Regions from separate parts of the Mesorhizobium sp. B263B2A genome, predicted to be linked through region 1. Evidence: riboswitches for the same ligand, from Rfam matches in the RefSeq annotation. Region 1 holds a riboswitch; the other holds the start of a gene.
What was found. Region 1 has a riboswitch for S-adenosylmethionine ahead of LB568_RS31870 (O-succinylhomoserine sulfhydrylase). Riboswitches for the same ligand answer to the same signal wherever they lie in the genome.
Positions count from the first base shown of each region.

Region 2: another riboswitch for S-adenosylmethionine. It lies ahead of metX (homoserine O-acetyltransferase MetX); the one in region 1 lies ahead of LB568_RS31870 (O-succinylhomoserine sulfhydrylase).

Region 1 is NZ_JAIUIU010000041.1:8,466-15,729, reverse strand. It holds gene mmsB (multiple monosaccharide ABC transporter permease) at 1-419, shown strand, start outside; gene araD1 (AraD1 family protein) at 712-1,704, shown strand; gene LB568_RS31880 (ABC transporter substrate-binding protein) at 1,875-2,648, opposite strand; gene LB568_RS31875 (2'-deoxycytidine 5'-triphosphate deaminase) at 2,748-3,842, opposite strand; SAM riboswitch at 3,931-4,008, shown strand; gene LB568_RS31870 (O-succinylhomoserine sulfhydrylase) at 4,064-5,254, shown strand; gene LB568_RS31865 (ceramide glucosyltransferase) at 5,291-6,442, opposite strand; gene apaG (Co2+/Mg2+ efflux protein ApaG) at 6,662-7,054, shown strand; gene LB568_RS31855 (Hsp33 family molecular chaperone) at 7,094-7,264, opposite strand, start outside.
Region 2 is NZ_JAIUIU010000004.1:290,006-297,269, forward strand. It holds gene LB568_RS10635 (DUF1194 domain-containing protein) at 1-594, shown strand, start outside; gene LB568_RS10640 (glycosyltransferase family 2 protein) at 624-1,538, opposite strand; gene LB568_RS10645 (DUF1330 domain-containing protein) at 1,998-2,318, shown strand; gene metW (methionine biosynthesis protein MetW) at 2,331-2,945, opposite strand; gene metX (homoserine O-acetyltransferase MetX) at 3,118-4,287, opposite strand; SAM riboswitch at 4,407-4,484, opposite strand; gene hisC (histidinol-phosphate transaminase) at 4,680-5,789, shown strand; gene LB568_RS10665 (prephenate/arogenate dehydrogenase family protein) at 5,845-6,780, shown strand; gene LB568_RS10670 (sugar kinase) at 6,777-7,264, opposite strand, start outside.

The DNA of each region.
Region 1 (7,264 bases):
TCGTCTTCGTCACCAAGCGCATGACCATCGGCCGCCGCATCTACGCGATGGGCGGCAATCCCAAGGCGGCGCAGCTGTCGGGCATCAACACCGAGCGGCTGACTTTGCTGGTGTTCATCAATATGGGCGTGCTGTCGGCGCTCGGCGGCTTGATCATCGCGGCACGCCTCGGCCAGGCCGTGCCGGCGGCAGGCCTGGGCAGCGAGCTCGACGTCATCGCCGCCGTCTTCATCGGCGGCGCCTCGGCGATGGGCGGCGTCGGCCAGGTCATCGGCGCCGTGGTCGGCGGCTTCATCATGGGCGTGATGAACAACGGCATGTCGATCATGGGCGTCAATGTTGACTGGCAGCAGGTGGTCAAAGGCCTGGTGCTGCTCGGCGCCGTGATCTTCGACGTCTACAACAAGAACAAGGCCTGACACGAGCAATTCCAGGAAAGGCGCGTCGCGGTTTTCCCACAGGAATTGCGTAGGAGCAAAAATACCGGGAGCGGGTCGAACCGCTCCAGCAAGGGCAACGAGGAAGGCATACGGGTCACATCGCGGCGCTGCCGGCAACCCGCCGGCATGAAGAAGTTCCCTCCAGGAACCAGGCCCCGCGAGCGCAATCCGAACGGAGAATTTCACCCGTGGCACGGACGACGTTCCGGCCGCGCTTGGGAAGGTTTGCCGCACCGGCAGCCATGCCAAGGCACATGAGAGAGGATTGATCATGCTGATCTCGCAGATTCTCGACGACGCCGAGACCATTCGTGTCGTTGCCCGCAGCGGCGGCAAGACCCGGATCATCAACGGGGCGCGCAGCGTCTATTCGCTGGCGATGGAGGCTGCCCGCACCGGCGTCGGCCTCGTCGCGCTGATCGAGCGCAAGGGACTTGGCGAGACGGTCGATATCGACGCCGCCTACAAGAAGGGGCGGCTCCTGTCGCCGATCAATCACCCCGATCCGGCGCACCTGCATCTGACCGGCACCGGGCTGACCCATCTCGGTTCGGCCGCGACGCGCGATTCCATGCACAAGAAGCTCAGCACCGACGGCGAGGAGCAGCTCACCGATTCCATGAAGATGTTCCGCATGGGCCTGGAAGGCGGCAAGCCCGCGAAAGGCCAGACCGGCGTGCAGCCGGAATGGTTCTACAAGGGCAACGGCACGATGGCCGTGGCGCCGGGTGCCGCGCTCCTGTCACCGGCCTTCGCCAAGGACGCCGGCGAGGAACCCGAGGTGGCAGGCATCTATGTCATCGGCGACGATGGCGCCCCATTCCGCGTCGGCTTCACGCTGTCGAACGAGTTTTCCGACCACGTGACCGAGCGCGTCAACTATCTCTTCCTCGCCCATTCCAAGCTGCGCAACGCCTCCTTCGGACCCGAGATCCTGATCGGAGACCTGCCATCGGACATCCGCGGCACGTCACGTATCGTGCGCGACGGCAAGACGCTGTGGGAAAAGCCGTTCCTGTCGGGCGAAGCGAACATGTCGCATACCATCGGCAATCTCGAACATCACCACTTCAAATACTCGGCCTTCCGTCAGCCGGGCGACGTGCATGTGCACATGTTCGGCACGGCGACGCTGTCCTTCGCCGACGGCATCAAGACCGAGGCCGGCGACGTGTTCGAGATCGAGGCCGGGGATTTCGGCCTGCCGCTGCGCAATCCGCTCGAGATTGAGCAGCCGGTGAAGGTGGCGGTCAAGGCGCTGTAGCACCAGCTTTCCTTCTCCCCCTGTGGGAGAAGGTGGATCGGCGCGCAGCGCCGAGACGGTTGAGGGGTGCGTGAAGGATCGCCGCCCTTGCCAAGCTGGAACACCCCTCATCCGACCGAGCTTCGCTCGGCCACCTTCTCCCACAGGGGGAGAAGGAAGAGGCAGGAACCTCAATAAATATCGAAGTCGAAATATTTGGCCTGGATCTTCTTGTAGGTGCCGTCGGCGACGATGGCGTCGATGGCCGCGTTGAGCTTGTCGCGCAGTGCGGTGTCGTCGAGGCGCACGGCGATGCCGGCTTGCGTCTCCGTGCCCTTGACGTCTCCAATCATCTTGCAGCAGCCGTCGCTCGCCTTCTTCATCCAGTCCATCAGCACAAACTTGTCCGAGATCACAGCGTCAAGCCGGCCGTTCTGCAGGTCGGTGATCGCTTCCTCCTGGGTCGGGTAGAGTTTTGCCTCCGCGCCTGCCTTGCCATAGACGTCCTGGTCATAGGTGGCCTGCGTGGTCGCAGCCTGGGCGCCGACCGTCTTGCCGGCAAGTGCCGCCGGTTCGGTGGAGGCGATGTCGCTGTCCTTCAAGGCGACCAGGGCGAGCGGCGTCGTATAATATTTGTTGGTGAAGGCGACCTGCTTCTTGCGCTCTTCGGTGATGCTCATCGAGGCGATGATGGCGTCGAACTTCTTGGCCTGCAGGGCGGGGATGATGCCATCCCAGTCCTGGGTGACGATTTCGCACTCGACCTTCATCTGCGCGCACAGCGCATTGGCGATGTCGATGTCGAAGCCGACAACCTTGCCGTCGGAGGTGATGGTGTTGAATGGCGGATAGGCGCCCTCGGTGCCGATTTTCAATTTTTCGGCAGCCTGCGCCGACAGAGAGCCCGCCGCCATCGCCAACATGGCAGCGCCTGCCGCCGATAGGATCCATTTTGAAATCTGCATTTTCTCGTTCCCCTTGAGCGCCGCATCCCGGCGACCGACAAGCCAGCCAAGCATGATGTGCCAGCGCAGGCAAGTATTTTGCCTGGCGGTAATCGGAGCTCAGCGTGCGGCGCGGAAATGCTTGGACAGCTTCAGGCCCTGCGCCTGGTAGTTGGAGCCGAGGTCGGTGCCGTAAAGCGCCTGCGGCCGCTTCAGCATGTGCTCGTAGACCAGCCGGCCGACGATCTGGCCATGATCGAGGATGAACGGCACTTCGTGGCTGCGCACTTCGAGCACCGCCCTGCTGCCGGTGCCGCCGGACGCCGAATGGCCGAAGCCCGGATCGAAGAAGCCAGCATAGTGAACACGGAATTCGCCGACGAGCGGATCGAAGGGCGTCATCTCGGCTGCATAGAGCGGCGGCACATGCACCGCTTCCTGGCTGACGAGGATGTAGAATTCGTCGGGATCGAGCACCAGTTCGCCGGCGCCGCTCTTGTGGATCGGCTCCCAGAAATCGACGACATCCTGCGCGGCGCGCTTGTCGACGTCGACCAGACCGGTGTGATGCTTGCCGCGATAACCGACCAGGCCATCCTTGTCGCCGTTGAGGTCGATCGACAGTGCGATGCCGCCGCCGGAAATGTTCGGTGGTTCGGTGGCGACCAGCATCTCGGCACGGTGCAGTTCATGCAATTCGGCTTCCGAGAGCAGTGCATTGCCGGTGCGGAAGCGGATCTGCGACAGGCGCGAACCGGTGCGCGCGACGATCGGGAAGGTGCGCGGGCTGACTTCCAGATAGAGCGGGCCGTTGTAGCCGGCGGCGATCTTGTCGAACTCGTGGCCGCGGTCGGTCATCACACGGGTGAAGATATCGAGCCGGCCGGTCGAGCTCTTCGGGTTGGCCGAGGCCGAAATGTCCGCCGGCAGCGCCAGGCTTTCGAGCAGCGGCACAATGTAGACGCAGCCGGTTTCCAGCACAGCGCCTTCGGCAAGATTGATCTCGTGCAGCTTCAGGCGATCGAGCTTTTCCGAAACCGTGTGGTTGGGGCCGGGCAGGAAGGAAGCCCGCACCCGCCAGGCCTTGTCGCCGAGCCTGAGATCGAGGCTCGCCGGCTGGATCTGGTCGGCATCGAGCGCGCGCGGCGACTTCAGCGCGCCGGACTGGAACAGCGCCGCAATGTCCTGATCGGGAAGAATGCCTGTCTGCCGCAAGGCTGCGCTCCTGGCCGACGATTTTCTTGTCGCACAAACCTCTTAATGAAGCCGGCAATTGACGCAAGCGTGGGACGGGTCTAAAGGGTCGTTATCCCGTGGTGATTTGGCCGGTCGGCTTGCAGCCACGTTAAACAAGTCGCTAAAGGACCGTTGGCCGCAAGGCCGTATGGACCGGTTGCGACTTTCGCGGCCGGTTTTTTTGTGTCTGGAACAAAGCAATGAGCAACAAGAAGCGCGACTGGAAGCCACAGACAGCCCTCGTTCATGGCGGAACCCTGCGTTCCCAATTCGGCGAGACGTCGGAAGCAATGTACCTCACCCAAGGCTATGTCTACGAGACGGCGCAGGCGGCGGAGGCCCGTTTCAAGGGCGAGGAACCAGGCTTCATCTATTCGCGCTACGCCAATCCGACCGTCGACATGTTCGAAAAGCGCATGTGCGCGCTGGAAGGCGCCGAGGATGCGCGCGCCACGGCGTCGGGCATGGCGGCGGTGACGGCGGCGCTCTTGTGCAGCGTCAAGGCCGGCGACCATATCGTTGCGGCGCGCGCGCTGTTCGGCTCCTGCCGCTGGGTGGTCGAGACGCTGGCGCCGCGATACGGCATCGAAGCGACGCTGGTCGATGGCACCGATATCGCCAACTGGGAGAAGGCGGTCAGGCCCAATACCAAGCTGTTCTTCCTGGAAAGCCCGACCAACCCAACGCTGGAAGTGGTCGACATATCAGCCGTCGCAACACTTGCCAATTCAATCGGTGCGCGGCTCGTCGTCGACAATGTCTTCGCCACGCCGTTGCAGCAGAAGCCGCTGCAGCTCGGCGCCCACATTGTCGTCTATTCGGCCACGAAGCACATCGACGGCCAGGGGCGCTGCCTGGGCGGCGTTATCCTGTCGGACAAGAAGTGGATCGACGAGAACCTGCACGACTATTTCCGCCACACCGGCCCCAGCCTGTCGCCGTTCAATGCCTGGACGCTGCTGAAGGGACTGGAGACGCTGCCGGTGCGCGTGCGCCAGCAGACGGAAAGCGCCGGCAAGATCGCCGATTTCCTCGCCGGGCAGCCGCAGATCGCCCGCGTCATCTATCCCGGCCGCGCCGACCACCCGCAGGCTGATATCGTCAGGAAGCAGATGTCGGGCGGCTCGACGCTGATCTGCCTCGACGTCAAGGGCGGCAAGCAGGCGGCCTTCGCCTTGCAGAACGCGCTGGACATCGTTCTGATCTCGAACAATCTCGGCGATGCCAAGAGCCTGATCACCCATCCGGCGACGACGACGCACAAGAATTTGAGCGACGAGGCCCGGACCGAACTCGGCATCGGGCTAGGTACGCTCAGGCTGTCGGTCGGCCTGGAGGATACCGACGACCTTCTGGAAGACCTCGCGCAGGCGTTGAGGGCAGCCAAATAGGGAAGACAGTCCGGTAGGTCCGTCGAGCAGGCGCGATCAGGCGCTTGACGGCGTCTCCTCCAGTTCGGCCGCCTTGGTGCGGATGGTCATCGCGTTGCCGCGCCAGTCGACAGCGCCGCCGAGCCAGCCACGCGTCCACATCGCCGGCAAGATCAGGTCGCGCACCATGATCGCCGCGACCATGCGCGGCGACAGGTACCAGCCCTTGGACCAGGCCAGCGCGCACTCCGGAAGATAGAAGGCCGCCAACACGGCAAGCGCGGTTGCCCAGAGGCTGAAGCCGGCGCTCGCCGCCGCGACCAGCGCAAGCGCCAGCGGCACCACAGCACCAGTGAGGATTTCGGGCGTGAAGAACAGCGGAAAGGTGACGCGGCGCAAGCGCGCCCAGCGGGCCTGGCGCGACCAGATCTCGCCAAGCCTGCGCCGGCCGAGCGGCTGCTCGAAGGGCGAAGCGACGAGATTGACGCGCAGGCCGAGGCCGTTCACCAGCTTGGTCGCGGCGGCGTCCTCGGCGATCTCGGCCGCCAGCGCGCGAATGCCGCCGCTGGCATCCAGCATCGGCTTGTTCCACAGCATGCTCTTGCCCTGGGCAAAGCCAAGGCCGAGCGCCTCGCCGGCATATTGCCAGCGGGCCTGCAGCGTGTTGAGAAAGGCGCATTCGACCTCGGCCCAAAAACCGTCGGGACGCGAGCCGATTGGCGTCGAGCAGACAAGGCCGGTATCGGCTCGCCACGCCGCCATCAAATGCTGGATGTAGTCCCTGGGCATCAGCACGTTGGAGTCTGCAAGAACGACCCAGTTGTGGCGCGCCGCTTCCCAGCCTTTGACGCAGTTGTTGAGTTTGGGATTGGCGCTGACGCGGTCGTCGCCGATCAAAAGCCGGGCCGGCACTTTGGGAAACCGGGCAATCGCCCTGTTTATCAGTTTGACGACCGGATCGTCGGCATGGGCGACGCAGAAGATCAGCTCGTAGCGCGGCCAGTCGAGCGAGAAGGCGCGTTCCAGTGTCTCGTGCGTGAACGGCTCGACACCACGCGATGGCACGACAATCGACACTGGCTGTGATTTGCCGCCCGGCGGGGCGACCGTGGTTCGCCGCTTCAGCTGTGAAGCGGCAAGCGAAATGCTGGCGGCATTTGAGAGGATGAGAGCAGTCGAAAGCGAGGCGGCTATGAGAGCGAGTTCCATCGAGATCTGGTCACTCCAGAAAAGACGGCCGGCTTTATGGCCGTTTTCAACAGTTCGACAGAGCGTCGAGTCGCCCGCTTGGCGCACACCACCATTGTCCTGTGTCACTTAAATGACATTCTTTGCCGGCACCTGCGTTTCAAAACCAGGCGCGACAAGACGCGCATGTTGACCTGCTCGCCGGGAGCGCCGAAATTACCGGATCTTTTGGAGCCGTTTATGTATAGCGCCGTCACGCGCAACATCGAAGTGCAGGTCAGGCCGTTCTATCTCGAGGACCGCTCGGATCCTTCGGAGAACCGCTATGTCTGGGGCTATCAGGTAACGATCGACAATCAGTCGGACGAGTTCGTGCAGCTTCTGTCGCGTTATTGGCACATCACCGACGGCACCGGCCGGGTCGAGGAAGTGAGTGGGCCGGGCGTCGTCGGCGACCAGCCTGAACTCAATCCCGGCGACAGCTATCAGTATACGTCCGGCTGCCCGCTCTCGACCCCGTCAGGGATCATGGTCGGCCGCTACACGATGCGCAACAAGCGCGGCGAGACCTTCGACATCGCCATTCCGGCATTTTCACTCGACCTGCCAGGGACGCGGCGGACGGTGAATTAGCGGCTTTCTCTCCGTTCCACGGAGAGAAAGCCGGTTCCTTCATTGCGCCGCGAATTCCGCCGGGTCGAAGTCATATTGCTTCGAGCAGAACTCGCAGGCGACGTGGATGCCGCCGTCCTCGGTGCTGTCCTTGATCTCCTGCGCGGAAAAACCCTCGAGGATGCCGCGGATCTTGTCGCGCGAGCATGAGCACTGGTCGGCGACGGGAAC
Region 2 (7,264 bases), on a different contig from region 1:
AATACAGGCCGGATCGCGATTGCTTATTTCGAATGGGCCGGCACGGTGCGCGATGACGCGGTCATCAGCTGGCAGGTCATCGACAGCGCCGAGAGCGCCAACCGCTTTGCCGACAAGGTCGCGGCGCGCCCGTTCCGGAGTTTTCGCGGCACCTCGATTTCGACCGCGCTCGCCTTCGGCGCCGGGCTGTTCGACAGGACGGATTTCGCCGGCGAACGCAGCGTCATCGACATATCGGGCGACGGTCCCAACAATATCGGGCCGCCGGTCACCGCCACGCGCGATGCGGCCGTTGCCAAAGGCATAATCATCAACGGTCTGCCGATCCTGATCAAGCCGTCGCCGACCTTCAGCCATCTCGACCGGTATTATGCGCAGTGCGTGACCGGCGGGCCTGGTTCCTTCGTGCTGCCGATTTATGCGTCCGCGGAGTTCTCGACGGCGATCCGGCGCAAGCTGATCCTCGAAGTGAGCGGCATTCAGGACAAGGCCAAGGTCACCCCCATCGAGACGGATGCACCGATCGACTGCCTGCAAGGCGAGCGGGACAGGCGGTTCCTGTCTGATCCGTATTTCCCGGAACTCGACCGGTAGATCGTCGGCCGCGCCGGCGACGCAGCAAATTAGTCGCGAACTTCATCGTAGAGATCGCGACGCCAACGCCGGCCATGGACGTAGCCATTGATCAGTTCCGGCAATGAATAGCCAAGCGCTTCCGACGAGCGGTTAGCCATGTAGCCTGCGAAGGCCTCAGGTATCCGACCTTTGAGAAGATCGGCGATGATCTGCCGCGTGATCATGAACGGCGGGACGTGAGGGTAGCAGCGGGCGATATGCGGGTGTTTGCCCATCAGGTCCGCATAGGCTTCGACGTAACCCGCCCTGCGGCCAGAAATCGAATTCTGCGAACTGTGTTTCGTCCAGTCGATATCCCTGGACAATTGCGCGCCGAAGCGTCTTGCCAGGCGCAGCAACAATTCCCGATCCTGCATCCGGGTGATGTCGCTGTCGTAGCCGCCGATCGCCAGCAAGGCGTCGCGACGGGCCGTTATCGCAGAGCCGGCGACGAAGGCCGTCTGTGCCACCACCGCTCGCTCCAGCATTGATGGGCTCAGAAAAGCAGTCCGGTTGACGCTGTTGGTGGCTCGGTTTCCCTTCAGGGAAACGTATGAAGAGAGCAGCACCTGAAGCGCCGGATTGTCATCAAACCATTTCAAGGTCCGTTCGACCCGATGCGGCAAGTAGACGTCGTCCGAATCAAGGAAGGTCACCACCGGCGCCCGCGCCCGCTCGATGCCGGCATTCCTGGCGGCGTTGGCGCCCCGCCATTTCGCGCCGACATAGATCAGCCGAGGATCGCGAATACGGGCCAGCGCCGCCTCCGTACCATCGGTGGAGCCGTCGTCGACGACGATATGCTCAAGCCTAGGCATGCTCTGGGAAAGCACGCTTTCGACGGCGCGCAACACTTTGTCGCGTCGATTGTGGGTCGGCGTAATGACCGTGATGAGGGGAGAGCGCTCCGTTTTCGCGGTCATGGCGCGTCAGCCGCTTCCAGCGCAAATGTGCGCTTCCTGTCCGGTCTATGGATCTTCAGGATGGTCGAATGGATCGGACTCCCCCTCCGTGACTCCTCGGTCGTATTTGGCGGAAGCTATAAAAAACAGCCGCTCCTGTCACGCGTCGTGCAACGGTACAATCGCGCGCGAGACGACGAATTGGTGCAGCGCGCGGTTCAAATGCAACACCGTCGCCCTCCAGTCTTCCCGTGAATCAGTCTTCCGCGAATCAGTCCTCCCGGGAATCAATCTTGCGAAGATGGCCAAACCCGGAGCGGAATTGCATACATTCCTTTACGTCAGACGTAATCGCATCGCCGCGGGAGCTTGGGCAGATTGTCCTAGAGACGGAGCATGATCCGAAAACCGCTTCACACCTTTCGGCATCATGCTCTAGCGAGGCCGGCCGATCGGCTTCGATCCGAAGGGAGTAAGATCATGACCGCCTACGCCGTTGCCCATATGCGCCAAGCCACAATGGGTCCGCAGATTGTCGAATATCTGCACAAGATCGATGCCACGCTGGAGCCCTTCGGTGGCCGGTTCCTGGTCCATGGCGGCGATGTCGAGGTGATAGAGAACGACTGGCAAGGCCACCTCATCATCATCGAATTCCCCGACAGGGAGCATGTGCGCGGCTGGTACAATTCGCCGGCCTATCAGGCGATCCTCGCCCTGCGGACCGACAATTCGCAATCCGACGTCATCTTCGTCGACGGTGTCGAACATCCGCACAAGGCCACCGATGTCCTGGACTAGATGCGTGGTGCCTTATCGTTTCAGCAGGAACACCGCCTGCTGGCCGAAGAAGTTCCAGAACCACCAGGGCATCGACAGGCCGATCTTCTGACCGTTGGCGTCGAGCGCGGTTGCCTTTTCCACCGTAGCGCCAAGCTCTTCGCACAGATTGACGAAGTCCCGGATAGTGCAGAAGTGGATGTTGGGTGTGTCGTACCAGGAATAGGGCAGGTCCGAGGTCACCGGCATGCGGCCCTTGACGAACAGTGACAGCCGCACCCGCCAGTGGCCGAAATTGGGGAAGGACACGATCGCCCGGTTGCCGATCCGGAGCAATTCGTCGAGCACCAGCTTCGGGTTGCGGGTGGCCTGCAAGGTCTGCGACAGGACGACGAAGTCAAAGCCCTTGTCGGGATAGAATTCGAGATCCTTGTCGGCATCGCCCTGGATGACCGAGAGGCCGCGCGCCACGCATTCGTTGACGCCACGCTGCGACAATTCAAGCCCGCGGCCGTCGACCTGCTTGGTGTCCTGCAGCAATTCGAGCAGCGAACCGTCGCCCGAACCGACGTCGAGCACCCGCGACTGCGGCGGGATCAGGTTGGCGACGACCTCGAGGTCGACGCGCTGGTTGCCGTTGACGCTCATGATGTCGCCCCTTGCCTGGCGCATGATCCCGATCCGAAAAGTCTGCAACTTTTCGGGGTCATGCGCTGACGCCTGGCACATGATCTCGATCCGAAAAACCTGCAACTTTTCGGGGTCATGCGCTGACGCCTGGCACATGATCTCGATCCGGAAAGTCTGCAACTGTTCGGGATCATGCGCTGAGCCCTCTCGCCCTTGCCGCCGAGCCGATGAAGCCGTTGATGGCGGCGAACAGTTCCGGTTCGTCGAGCAGGAAGGCGTCATGGCCGCGATCGGTCTCGATCTCGACGAAGGATACCGAGGCGCCGGCGGCGTTGAGCGCATGCACGATCGAGCGGCTCTCCTCGGTCGGAAACAGCCAGTCGCTGGTGAAGGACACCAGGCAGAACCGGGTCTTGGTGCCGGCAAAGGCGTCCGCCAACCGGCCGCCATGGTCGGCGGCGAGGTCGAAATAGTCCATCGACCGCGTCATGTAGAGATAGGAATTGGCGTCGAAGCGGTCGACGAAGGTCATGCCCTGGTGTCGCAGATAGCTCTCGATCTGGAAGTCTGCGTCGAAGCCGAAGGTCAGTGCTTCGCGATCCTGCAGGTTGCGGCCGAATTTCCGGTGCAGGGCGGCTTCCGACAGATAGGTGATGTGGGCGGCCATGCGCGCCACCGCCAGACCCTTTTCCGGGCGCTTGCCGTGCTCGAAATATTTGCCGCCATGCCAGTCCGGGTCGGCCATGACGGCTTGCCGGCCGACCTCGTGGAAGGCGATGTTCTGCGAGGAATGGCGCGCGCCAGTGGCGATCGGCAGCGCCGAGAAGACGCGCTCGGGATAGCTCGATGCCCATTCCAGCACCTGCATGCCGCCCATCGAGCCGCCGAGCACGCAGAACAGCTTCTCGATGCCGAAATGGTCGATCAGCATCTGCTGCGCCCGCACCATATCGCGGATGGTGATGATCGGCAGATCGAGCCCATAGGGCTTGCCGGTGGCTGGGTTGGTCGATGCCGGGCCGGTCGAACCCAGGCAGCCGCCGATGACGTTGGAGCAGATGACGAAGAACCGGTTGGTGTCGATGATCCGGCCCGGGCCGATCAGGACTTCCCACCAGCCCGGCTTGCCGGTCACCGGATTGGTGCTGGCGACATGCTGGTCGCCGGTCAGCGCATGGCAGACGAGGATGGCGTTGGAGCGGGCATCATTCAGCGTGCCATAGGTCTGGTAAGCGATCTGGAACGGCGACAGCAGCGTGCCGGCATCGAGCTTGAGCGGCTTGTCGGACCCGAAACGCAACACCGGGCTCGACGGCTTGTCGAACTCGTTGTTGGTCTTTCCTGCGCGCAGAGCGGCCATCAATTCTCTCTTGTTGCACCGTGCTTTCGCGGAAATCGCTGCCGATCTCCGCGTCGCCGATGCGTTCGTCCGGCCGGCAGCGGACAACAAAAAACCGGCATTGCCTTCGCAAAGCCGGTTACGTCACGCAAACGGCCCTTTAGCGAATTGTTTAACGTGGCTGCAAGCCGACCGGCCAAATCACCACGGAACTGTCGCTGTCCTTCTAGAACTCGCCTGGCTCGCCGTCAATGCCGGTCCCGGGCCGGTCCTGAGCCGGTCACTGGGCCGGCAGTTGAGCCGGTTGCTGGGCCGGCCGCCGGCACCAATGGCACCTCTCGACATTGCGGGCCATGGCTTGTATTTCCGCAGCGGCCTCCGGGTGGAGGCGATTTCGACGGATTTTGAAAAAAATGAACCAGATACCGGATCGGGCACGTCCAACGCCGCGCGCGGGCATCATGGACATAGATGCCTACGTGCCCGGCAAGAGCACGGCGCCGGCCGGGGTCGCCAAGGTCTACAAGCTGTCGTCGAACGAGAACCCGCTCGGTCCGTCGCCGAAGGCGATCGAGGCCGCGCGGGAGGTTGCGGGAAAGCTCGACGTCTACCCCGATGGCACGGCGAGGCGGCTGCGCGAGGCGATCGCCGAGGTGCATGGCCTCAACCCGCAGAACATCATCTGCTCCAACGGTTCCGACGAGATCCTTGGCCTGCTGGCGCAGACCTACCTCGCGCCGGGCGACGAGGCCGTGTTCACCGAACACGCCTTCATGGTCTACAAAATCTACATCCAGTCGGCTGGTGCCGCGCCGATCGCGGTCAAGGAGACCGACGAGCGCGCCGACATCGATGCGATACTGGCCGCAATTACGCCGCGCACGAAGATCGTGTTCCTCGCCAATCCGAACAATCCGACCGGCACCTATGTGCCGTTCCAGGAGGTGCGCCGGCTGCATGCCGGCCTGCCGCGCAACGTGCTTCTGGTGCTCGACGCGGCCTATGCCGAATATGTCCGCCGCAACGACTACGAGGCGGGCATCGAGTTGGTCGGCAGTACCGAGAACGTGGTGATGACGCGCACCTTCTCCAAGATCGGCCTCGGCGGGGCGCGGCTCGGCTGGATGTACGGGCCGATGCACATCGTCGATGCGATCAACCGCGTGCGCGGCCCTTTCAACGTCAATGCGACTGCGATCGAGGCCGGCATCGCGGCGATCCGAGACCGTGCCCATGTCGAGCGCAGCGTGGCGCATAACGAGACCTGGCTCGCCTGGCTGAGCCAGGAGATGACCGGACTTGGGCTGCGGGTGACGCCCAGCGTCGGCAATTTCATCCTCATCCATTTTCCCGACGACCAGAAGCATTCCGCGGCGGCGGCCGACGACTACCTGACGGCGCGCGGCTATATTTTGCGGCGCGTTTCCGGCTACGGATTTCCCAACGCGCTGCGCATGACCGTCGGCACCGAAGAGGCCAATCGCGGCGTTGTCGCCGCGCTCACGACATTCCTGAAAAGCTAGAACGCCGAAAAGCCAGAACGCCAAAAAAGCTGGAACGCCCAGAGCTGGAAACACCATGACATCACCGATGTTTGAAAAGATCGCGCTGGTCGGCATCGGCCTGATCGGCTCGTCGCTGGCCCGCGTCATTCGCCGCGAGGGTCTTGCCAGCCATGTCGCCATCTCGACCCGCAGCGCCGCGACACTGGCGCGAGCTGAAGAGCTTGGGCTCGGCTCCTCCTACACCACGGATGCGAAAGAAGCTGTTCGCGACGCCGATCTGGTCATCGTCTCGGTACCCGTCGGCTCATCGGGCGCGGTCGCCGAGGAAATCGCGCCGGCGCTGAAAAAGGGCGCGATCCTCACCGATGTCGGCTCGACCAAGGCCTCTGTCATCGCGCAGATGCAGCCGCATGTGCCTGATGGCGTCCACTTCATTCCCGGACACCCGCTGGCCGGTACCGAAAAATCGGGGCCGGACGCCGGGTTTGCCGACCTGTTCGACAATCGCTGGTGCATCTTTACGCCGCTGCCGGATACCGATCCGGACGCAATGGAGCAGCTATCGGAATTCTGGCGCCGCTGCGGCGCCAACATCGACACGATGGACCCCCAGCATCACGACATGACGCTGGCCATCGTCTCGCATTTGCCACACATCATTGCCTACAACATCGTCGGTACCGCCGACGATCTGGAATCGGTGACCAAGACGGAAGTAATCAAATATTCCGCCTCCGGTTTTCGCGACTTCACGCGTCTGGCCGCCTCCGACCCGACAATGTGGCGGGACGTCTGCCTGCACAACAAGGATGCCATCCTCGAAATGCTGGCGCGGTTCTCGGAAGATTTGGCGTTCCTGCAGCGGGCGATCCGCTGGGGCGACGGCGACAAGCTCTTCGACCTGTTCACCCGGACGCGCGCCGTGCGCCGCTCGATCATCGAGGCCGGCCAGGATATCGACGCGCCCGATTTCGGCCGCCAGGCCGTCGAGCATCCTGCAAAAAGCTAAGCCTGTCCAGGCCAGGTCGCGGCGACCATGGCCAGTGTCTCGGCCCGGTTTGGCGCGCCGAGCCTGCCGCCGAAGCGCAGGCATTTGAGCGCGGCGGCGGCGCTGGCAAAGCGCAAGGCCTGCTCGGCGGGCATGGCTTCCGCCAGCCCGACGGCAAAGGCGCCGTGAAAGACATCGCCGGCGGCCAGCGTGTCGACCGCCTTTATCCTCGGCGCGTCGACATGGCGGATGCCTCTGCTCGCACGATCGGACCACCATGTTCCGGACGCGCCGGCGGTCACCGCGACAAAGGCATCGGTGCGGGAGGCAAGGTCGGCGCAAGCGGTCTCCAGATCCAGCGCCTGGCCGCAAATGATGCGGACCGCCGGCTCGGAGGCGACGATGTGCGAGGCCAGCGGCAACAGCTGCTCCAGCACCGCCAGCGGCGCTGTGTCGGCATCGAGGATGGCCGGACGGCCGGCGGCGCGGGCGGCCTTCAGGGCAA